2 linked regions of the Variovorax paradoxus EPS genome follow. The protein of the gene in region 1 binds, or shares a complex with, the protein of each later gene. Links are inferred from orthologs where the notes say so. Each region holds a gene or a part of one and is shown on either strand. Other genes may lie near its edges.

What was found. Proteins that work in one complex are often made in the same cells at the same time.
Region 2: the proteins of ybiB (region 1) and cgtA are in contact, whole or in part, in a crystal structure (PDB 8BFT), measured with the Escherichia coli proteins. The link is inferred for Variovorax paradoxus EPS from one-to-one orthologs.

What each region holds. Positions count from the first base shown.
Region 1 is NC_014931.1:4,368,261-4,372,946, reverse strand. What follows is about bases 984-3,909. They hold ybiB (DNA-binding protein YbiB), read right to left. Parts: upstream 2,937-3,909; coding sequence 2,031-2,936; downstream 984-2,030. Other genes in these bases: VARPA_RS20190 (IS110 family transposase), read left to right, coding at 3,259-3,909; cobA (uroporphyrinogen-III C-methyltransferase), read right to left, coding at 1,234-2,034; VARPA_RS20205 (gamma-glutamylcyclotransferase family protein), read right to left, coding at 984-1,229. Outside these bases: VARPA_RS20210 (ABC transporter ATP-binding protein), read right to left, coding at 1-599; more of VARPA_RS20205, read right to left, coding at 777-983; more of VARPA_RS20190, read left to right, coding at 3,910-4,224; VARPA_RS20185 (nitrate reductase), read right to left, coding at 4,272-4,686.
Region 2 is NC_014931.1:5,242,887-5,246,689, forward strand. The notes cover bases 881-3,803. They hold cgtA (Obg family GTPase CgtA), read right to left. Parts: upstream 2,919-3,803; coding sequence 1,842-2,918; downstream 881-1,841. Other genes in these bases: proB (glutamate 5-kinase), read right to left, coding at 881-1,762; rpmA (50S ribosomal protein L27), read right to left, coding at 2,990-3,250; rplU (50S ribosomal protein L21), read right to left, coding at 3,272-3,583; VARPA_RS24095 (polyprenyl synthetase family protein), read left to right, coding at 3,767-3,803. Also shown: VARPA_RS24065 (RNA pyrophosphohydrolase), read left to right, coding at 1-21; VARPA_RS24070 (CNP1-like family protein), read left to right, coding at 1-562; more of proB, read right to left, coding at 623-880. UniProt on the Escherichia coli protein: An essential GTPase which binds GTP, GDP and possibly (p)ppGpp with moderate affinity, with high nucleotide exchange rates and a fairly low GTP hydrolysis rate.

The DNA.
Region 1 (4,686 bases):
ACGTGCACGAAGGTCAGGCCCAGTTCCTTCTGCCAGCGCCGCAGTTCGGCGCGCATCTGGATGCGCAGGAACGGGTCCAGCGCCGACAGCGGTTCATCGAGCAGCAGCACGCGCGGCTCGGTGATGAGCGCGCGCGCCAGCGCCACGCGCTGCTGCTGGCCGCCGGAGAGCTCGCCCGGCTTGCGCTCGGCCAAGTGGCCCATCGCGACGCGCGCCAGCAGGTCGCGCGCACGCTTCTGGCGCTCGGCCTTGCCGACGCCTTTCATCTTGAGGCTGAAAGCCACGTTGTCGGTGGCCGAGAGGTGCGGGAACAGCGCGAAGCTCTGGAACATCATCGCCGTGCCGCGCGCGGCGGCGGGCAGGTTGGTGATGTTGCGGTTGTCCAGGAGGATGTCGCCGCTGGTGACCGATTCATGCCCCGCGATCATGCGCAGCGTGGTGCTCTTGCCGCAGCCTGAGGGCCCCAGCAGGCAGCAATAACTGCCGCTGGCGATGCGCAGATCGATGGCGTCGACGGCGGCCGGCGTGCCGGGGGCGTAGCGCTTGCTGAGCGCGACGATCTCGACCGCGGCGGGCGGGAGCGGGGCGACGGCGTTCATTGCCGGGCGGAAAACGGGCTGGAGACAGGCATGCACGGTCTAAGCACGCTCCATGCCACGTAGGCCCCGGAACGGGGCGGCCACCAAGGCACCGCCTCAGGGCACCGCGTGGGTCAGCCTGCCGACCAAATCTCGATGGGGAGGCGGTGGCTGGTATGCGACCCGTTGCCCGGCGAGTCAGCTTTTTTGCGCGCCGCTCCGGCTTCTGTACAGCGTCGAGTGCGCTTCGGTGTACTCCTGCAGAGGCCCGAGGCGAACCTCGCTGGGCTCGAGCAATTGCGGCGGTTTCAAATAGACAAACGCCTCGACTTCGCACGCGGCGAGGTCGTCGACCCGCTGGATCGAGATTCTTCGCCGCACGTAGCCATCAGGCTCGCCGACCCTTTCGAGCAGATCCATTTCCCCCAGCCCGGCCGCGTCGATGTCGAAGAGCTGCCCCCGAACGTGATGGCCAAGGCCGGGCGAATCCATCATCCACGGGGAGAAGCGTTCACCGACCAGATGGAACGGAAATGCCAGCGCCGTGGCATATGTCCCCGGCACGCGAACGCCCGAGTTGCGGGAGAAGTTGGGAAACCCTTCCTTCAGCGTGCCGAACACGAACACCAGGCTGTTGGTCGTGCTCGCCATTCGCCTAGGTGCCGAACCGGTCCGCGCTCACCGGCAGCGCCGCCGCGGCCAGTCCGCGCAGCACGTCGCCCACCACGATCACCGCAGGGCTCGCGAGCCCGGCTTCGGCGATGCGTGCCTGCAGCCCGTCGAGCGTGGTCGCGATGTGGCGCTGGTGCGGCAGGCTTGCGTGCTGGACAACGGCAACGGGCGTGTCCCCCGGCAGGCCCTGCAGCAGCTCACGCTCGATGCGCGCCGCGCCCGCCACACCCATGTAGATCACCAGCGTGAGGCGCGCGTTGTGCGCCATCGCGGCGAGTGCGCGCCAGTCGGTCGGGTCATCCTGCGCACCCGCGCCGGTCTTGGCGTGGCCGGTGACGAACACCACGCCCTGCGCGTGGTCGCGGTGGGTGAGCGGCACGCCCAGCGAGGTCACGGCTGCGAGGCCGGCGGTGATGCCGTTGACCACCGCGCATGCGATGCCGGCTTCGCGCAGGTGCTCCACCTCTTCGCCGCCGCGTCCGAAGATGAACGGGTCGCCGCCCTTCAGGCGCACCACGGTTTCGCCCTCGCGCACCGCGGTGATCATCAGCCGCTCGATGAAGGCCTGAGGCGTGCTCTTGCAACCGCCGCGCTTGCCCACGTGCACGATGCGCGCGCCGGGGCGGGCATAGGCCAGGATTTCGTCGCTCACGAGGTCGTCGACCAGCAGCACCGTGGCGGCCTGGATCGCCTTCACGGCCTTGATGGTCAGCAATTCCGGGTCGCCGGGGCCGGCGCCCACCAGCGTGCAGCGGCCGGTGATGAGGGTGGATGCGTTGTTCATGCGTGGGATGCCAGTTGCTTGATGTGCCCGACCTGTGTGGCGATGGCTTCGGGCACGGGAAGCTCGCCATTCAATACGCGCCGCGTGTAATCGGCCGTGGTGGCGACGTCGATTTCCTTCGGAAGCCCAGGCACCTCGGTCGCGGTGCCGCTGGCCTGTGCCTGCAGTTCGGTGCGCACGCCGCAGAGGAAGCCGTCGATCTGCGCGGTGCGGCGCGGGTCGGAGACCACTTCGCCTTCGAGGCCGCGCGAGAGCAGGGCGGTGGTGCCCATGAGCTCGAAGGTCTCGGCCATGACGCGGGCGTATTCGGGGTGCGTGTAGCTGGCAACCACCACGGCCGGGCCGGCCGTGGGCTGCATCAGCTTGACCACGCTGTGGCCGGGGTTGCGCAGGCCGACGACGCGGCGCACGTCGAGCAGGCGCTTGAGCGCGGGGTTCAGCAGTTCGGTTGCGGCGAAGCCCACGGTGCCGCTCGCGATGGGCCCGATGTCGGTCATGGGCGGCACGTCTAGCGCGGCGAGCACGTTCGAGGCGAGCACGCGTGCCGTTTCGGTGGCGCTGCCATGCACCAGCACCGGAAGGCCTTCGCGGGCCAGCAGCAGCGCCAGCAAAGGGGTGAGCACCGGGAGCTTGCGCGCGCCGTTGTAGCTGGGCAGCACGATGAGCGGGCGGTCGCCGGCGGGAATGTGCTGCAGCCGCGCATGCGTGGCATCGAGAAAACCGGCCATCTCTTCGGGCGTCTCGCCCTTGATGCGCATCGCGAGGCAGAAGCCGCCGATTTCGAGGTCGGTGACGGTGCCGTCAAGCACCTGGCCGAACAGGTCGGTGGCCTGTTCGCGCGTGAGCGGCTTGGCGCCTCGCGCGCCGCGGCCGATTTCCTTGATGTATTGGCTGATTCCCATGGGTAGGCGGATTGTCCTGCAACGCTTATGCCGGAATGCGAGTCGGCTTATGCACTGGTTTTGCCCCTTCCCCCTCTGGGGGAAGGTTGGGATGGGGCGGGCAGAGCGCTCCATAGGTACGCCGCTTGCCCCCGCCCCGACCCTTGTATGTAGCAAAGTAGCGCTTGGCCGGCACAGGCCGATCGACCCAGGGTAGGCCTTCATGGTCATACCGAGGGGGAGCGAGGGTCGTGCCGGCCGACCTCGGTTCGTAGTGAACAGACAGCCCGAACGGTTGTGAGGTCTGAGAGACCGCATCGAACACAAGGAAGGGCGCTGTGTCATGAACGACGAAATCTTTATCGGTATCGACGTATGCAAGGCCTGGCTGGACGTGGCACAGGTGCCCGCCTTGGCTGCAGGTGAAGCCAGTGCATTTGCTTTGCGCGTGGACAACGAGGATGGTGCCCGTGCCGTTCTCGTGGAGCAACTCAAACGGCTGCGACCCACGCTGGTGGTGCTGGAAGCCACGGGTGGCTTTGAAACTGCGCTGGCAAGCCAGTTGTGCCTGGCCGGCGTTCCCGTGGCGGTGGTCAATCCGAAGCGGGTGCGCGACTTTGCCCGCGCCGCGGGCATCCTGGCCAAGACCGACAAGCTGGACGCGCAGGTGCTCGCGGTATTTGCCCAACGCATGCGCCCGCAGGTGCATGCACTGCCTGACGAGGCGCAGCAGGAACTTACCGAGCTGGTGGACCGGCGCGCGCAACTGGTGGCGATGCGAGCGCAGGAGAAGGCGCGCCTGACCACGGTCAAGCCGGTTGCGCGCAAGAGCGTGCGCGAGCACATCGCGTGGCTCGATGCACGCATCAGGCAGATCGAGCGTGACCTGGACGGGCGCTTGAAGGACTCGCCTCTGTATCGGCCCAAATACGACCTTCTGGACAGCGTGCCGGGCGTGGGACGGGTGACGATCACCACCTTGCTCAGCCGCATGCCCGAGCTGGGCACGCTGGAGAGAAAGCGCATCGCTGCGCTGGCGGGCGTCGCCCCGTTTGCCGACGACAGCGGCAAGCGCCGTGGCCAGAGGTACATCCAGGGCGGGCGCGCAGACGTGCGCTGCGTGCTGTACATGGCCGCGCTCAGCGCAGCGCGATGCAACCCCGTGATCAAGGCGATGTACGAGCGCCTGCGCGCTGCCGGCAAGCCCTTCAAGGTTGCCATCACCGCCTGCATGCGCAAGCTGCTCGTCATTCTCAACGCCATGCTCAAGTCCGAGCAGCCCTGGCGCACTGACCCGATTGCTCGGTAGGTATTGACACGGTTGCTCCCCCGGGGGGAGGGAGCAAGACACGCAGCTCATGGGGTCTCCGCCACGGCTTCGGACGGCACTATCCGCACCATGCGTTTGAGCTCCGGAATGCACGAGCCGCAGTTCGTGCCGCATTTCAGCGTGCCCTGCAGGGCGGCCAGCCGCTCGTCGGGCGTGCCGCTGCAGCGACCCAACTCGCCTTGAATGGCCAGGTCGGTCACGTTGAAGCAGGTGCACACCGGTTTTCCACGCGACTGCACCGCGAGCGGCGCGCGGGCGCCGGGGGAGAGCAGCAGGCGGCCATAGCTCTGCGCCGGCAGTTCTTCCCGCAGCAGCGTGGCGATCCAGGCTTCGGCGCTGGTGTCGCCTGCGAGCAAGAAGGCCTCGAGGCCCGCGCTCTGGTCGGCGCGGCGCACCAGCCGCACCGAACGGCGCTGGCCGCGGCGGCGATCGGCGTAGCGC
Region 2 (3,803 bases), 870 kb from region 1 along the record:
TTCTTTCCGACGCAACGCTGAGCGCGTCCTGCTGCTTGCGTGCTTCGGCATCCTCGCCGGCTGCGCCTCCGGCAAGTACGACACCGACAACCCCGACTGGGCACAGGCGGGTTCTGCGCCTCCTCCCAAGCGGTCCGAGACGGACAAGGAATGGGAAGAAACAGCAGCACCACCGCCGCCGGCCTTCAGCGAAAGCCGTCTGCTGCCGATCGAGATGCCCCCGTACATGACCCTTAAGTTCGGCATCGATCCGGCAACGATCACGATCACGCCCGATGGCATCGTGCGCTACGTGGTGGTGGCCAGCAACCGCAGCGGCGGCGCCGTCAATGCCTTCTACGAAGGCGTACGTTGCTCGACTGCCGAGATGAAGAGCTATGCGCGCTACAACAGCGGCGCATGGCAGGAAGTGAAGAAGCAGGAATGGAAGCGCATCAACGACCTGAACTCGCGCTACACGATGGCGTTGTCCCGCCAAGGAATCTGCCGCGGCAACGCGCCGCGCAGTTCGGTCGGGGACATGGTGCAGAACATTCGCAATCCGATTCGCGAACTGCAATAAGCAGCAAATCAATGCCGAGATGAACGAACGGGGCCTCAGGGCCCCGTTTTACTTTGCCGATCAGCTGGGCATCAGCACCATGTTGTCGCGGTGGACCATCTCAGGCTCAGCGACGTAGCCCAGCAGGCGCTCGAACTCGGCAGACGGCTTGCGGCACAAGAGCCGCGCCTCGACGCTCGAATAGTTGGCCAGGCCCCGGGCCAGTTCGACGCCATCTGCATCGCGCACCGCGATAACGTCGCCGCGCGAAAACTCGCCCGACACGCCAGTCATGCCGATGGGCAGCAGGCTCTTGCCTTCGGCGCGCACCTTGGCGGCGGCGCCTGCATCGACGACGACAGCGCCACGCAGTTGCAGGTGATCCGCCATCCAGCGCTTGCGCGCCTGGTGCTTGGCCGTCTGCGCGACCAGCAGCGTGCCGATCGATTCGCCGCGCGTCAGGCGCAGCAAGGCGTCGGCCTCGCGGCCCCACGCGATCACGGTCGATGCGCCCGAACCGGCCGCGCGCTTGGCCGCAAGGATCTTGGTGATCATCCCGCCGCGGCCGATGCTGGAGCCCGCCCCCCCCGCCATGGCCTCGAGTGCCGGATCGCCGGCTGCCGCTTCATGCACGAACTTCGCGTCCGGGTCCTTGCGCGGATCGGCCGTGTAGAGGCCCTTCTGGTCCGTGAGGATGATCAGCGCATCGGCTTCGACCAGGTTGGCCACGAGCGCACCTAGCGTATCGTTGTCGCCGAACTTGATCTCGTCGTTGACGACGGTGTCGTTCTCGTTGATGACCGGCACCACGCCCAGGCGCAGCAGCGTGACGAGTGTCGAGCGCGCGTTGAGGTAGCGCTCACGGTCGGCGAGGTCGGCGTGGGTCAGCAGGACCTGGGCGCTGCCGATTTCGTTCTCGCGCAGCTTGGTCTCGTACATCTGGGCCAGGCCCATCTGGCCGACGGCCGCAGCGGCCTGGAGTTCATGAATCTCGTGGGGGCGGGTGCGCCAGCCGAGACGCTTCATGCCTTCGGCGATGGCGCCGCTGGACACCATCACGACCTCTCGCCCGTCGCGCACCAGTTGCGCGAGCTGTCGGCACCACTCACCGATGGCCGCCTCGTCGAGACCGCGCCCCTCGTTGGTCACGAGGCTGGAACCCACCTTGACGACGATACGGCGGGCATCCCGCAAGGCAGTGGATCCGGAATTCGAGGTCATTGAGGGGTGTCGCGGTCGTAAATGCTGCTGCTGATTCTGCTATCTAAGGAAGGGCATCGATTTCGATGCCATGCCGCACTCAGGCCGGATCGGGCGGGAGGGGGACAAAACGCGGATCGACCTCGACCGGCTCCTGTTCCGCCACCTGCTGGGCCTTGACCTGCTGGTAGACAGCCTGCACCAGATGCTCGCAGCCCTCGCGCGTGAGCGCCGATATCTCGAACACCGGGCCCTTGAAACGCAGGCGCTTGACGAAATCCTTGACCAGCGCCGCGCGCTCGTCGCCGGGCACCATGTCGAGCTTGTTCAGCACCAGCCAGCGCGGCTTGTCGTACAGCGCCGCGTCGTACTTTTTCAGCTCGCCCACGATGGCCTTGGCCTGGGCGACCGGGTCGATGGCGTCGTCGAACGGCGCCATGTCGACTACATGCAGCAGCAGCCGGGTGCGCTGGAGATGGCGCAGGAAGAGGTGGCCGAGGCCGGCGCCTTCGGATGCACCCTCGATCAGGCCGGGCAGGTCCGCCACCACGAAGCTTTGCTCCGGACCAACGCGCACAACGCCGAGATTCGGATGCAGCGTGGTGAAGGGATAGTCCGCGATGCGTGGCCGCGCGTTCGAGATGGCGCTGATCAGCGTCGACTTGCCCGCATTCGGCATGCCGAGCAGGCCAACGTCGGCAAGCACCTTCAGTTCGAGCTTCAGGCTTTTCTTTTCACCGGGCCAGCCGGGCGTCTTCTGGCGCGGCGCACGGTTGATGGCACTCTTGAAGCGCATGTTGCCGAAGCCGCCGTCGCCGCCCTTGGCAATGGTGATGACTTCGCCTTCGGTCAGGAGCTCATACAGCACTTCGCCCGTTTCGGCGTCGCTGATGATCGTGCCGACCGGCACCTTGAGCGTGATGTCGTCGCCGGCCGCGCCGAACATGTCGGAGCCCATGCCGTGCTCGCCGCGCTTGGCTTCGTGCCGGCGCGAATAGCGGAAATCGACCAGGGTGTTGAGGTTCGAGTCGGCCACCGCGAACACGTGGCCGCCGCGGCCGCCATCGCCGCCGTTGGGGCCGCCGAATTCCTTGTACTTCTCATGACGGAACGACACGCAGCCGTTGCCGCCATCGCCGGCAGCGATGTCGATGAAGGCTTCGTCGACGAACTTCATGGGATGTCCAGTTTACAAATGAAGAAGCCCCGGCAAAGCGGGGCCTCGGGCTGATCGAAGTGACGCGAGGCTTACGCCGCGGGAGTCACGTTGACCATGTGCTTGTTGAGCGCACCTTTGTGACCGAACGACACGTGGCCGTCGACCAGGGCGAAGAGCGTGTGGTCCTTGCCCACGCCGACGTTCACGCCGGGGTGGAACTGGGTGCCGCGCTGGCGCACGATGATCGAGCCTGCGCTGATCAGTTCGCCGCCGAAGGCCTTCACGCCGAGCATCTTGGGCTTGGAATCGCGCCCGTTTCGCGTTGAGCCGCCGCCTTTTTTCTGTGCCATGGAATGTGCTCCTGTGCCGGATTAAGCGGCGATCGCGCCGATTTGCAGTTCAGTGAACTGCTGGCGATGGCCTTGACGTTTCTGATAATGCTTGCGACGGCGCATCTTGAAGATGCCGACCTTGTCGTGCTTGCCGTGCGACAGTACCGTGACTGTCACCGTTGCGCCGGACACCAGGGGCGTACCAACCTTGATTTCAGCGCCGTTTCCGACAGCCAGAACCTGGTCGATCACGATTTCCTGGCCTACGTCCGCAGCAATCTGTTCTACTTTAATTTTTTCGCCGGAAGCAACGCGATACTGCTTGCCACCGGTTTTTATGACCGCGTACATGTATAACCTCTTAGAAATGAGTCTCCGCGGCGAATTCCGCAGAGCCCAAGATTATAGCGCGGTTTGCGGCCGCTAACACCCATCGCCTCCGCCGAGCCCCGGCATGCAGGCAGGCCTCCCTATAATTTGCGCCTTCCGGCCCCTGGGCCGCCCTCATCTTCAGCAGCGCCCCGCGCCTCCGCTTTGCCAGTCCCCGCCGCCGACACCTCCCCCACCGCCA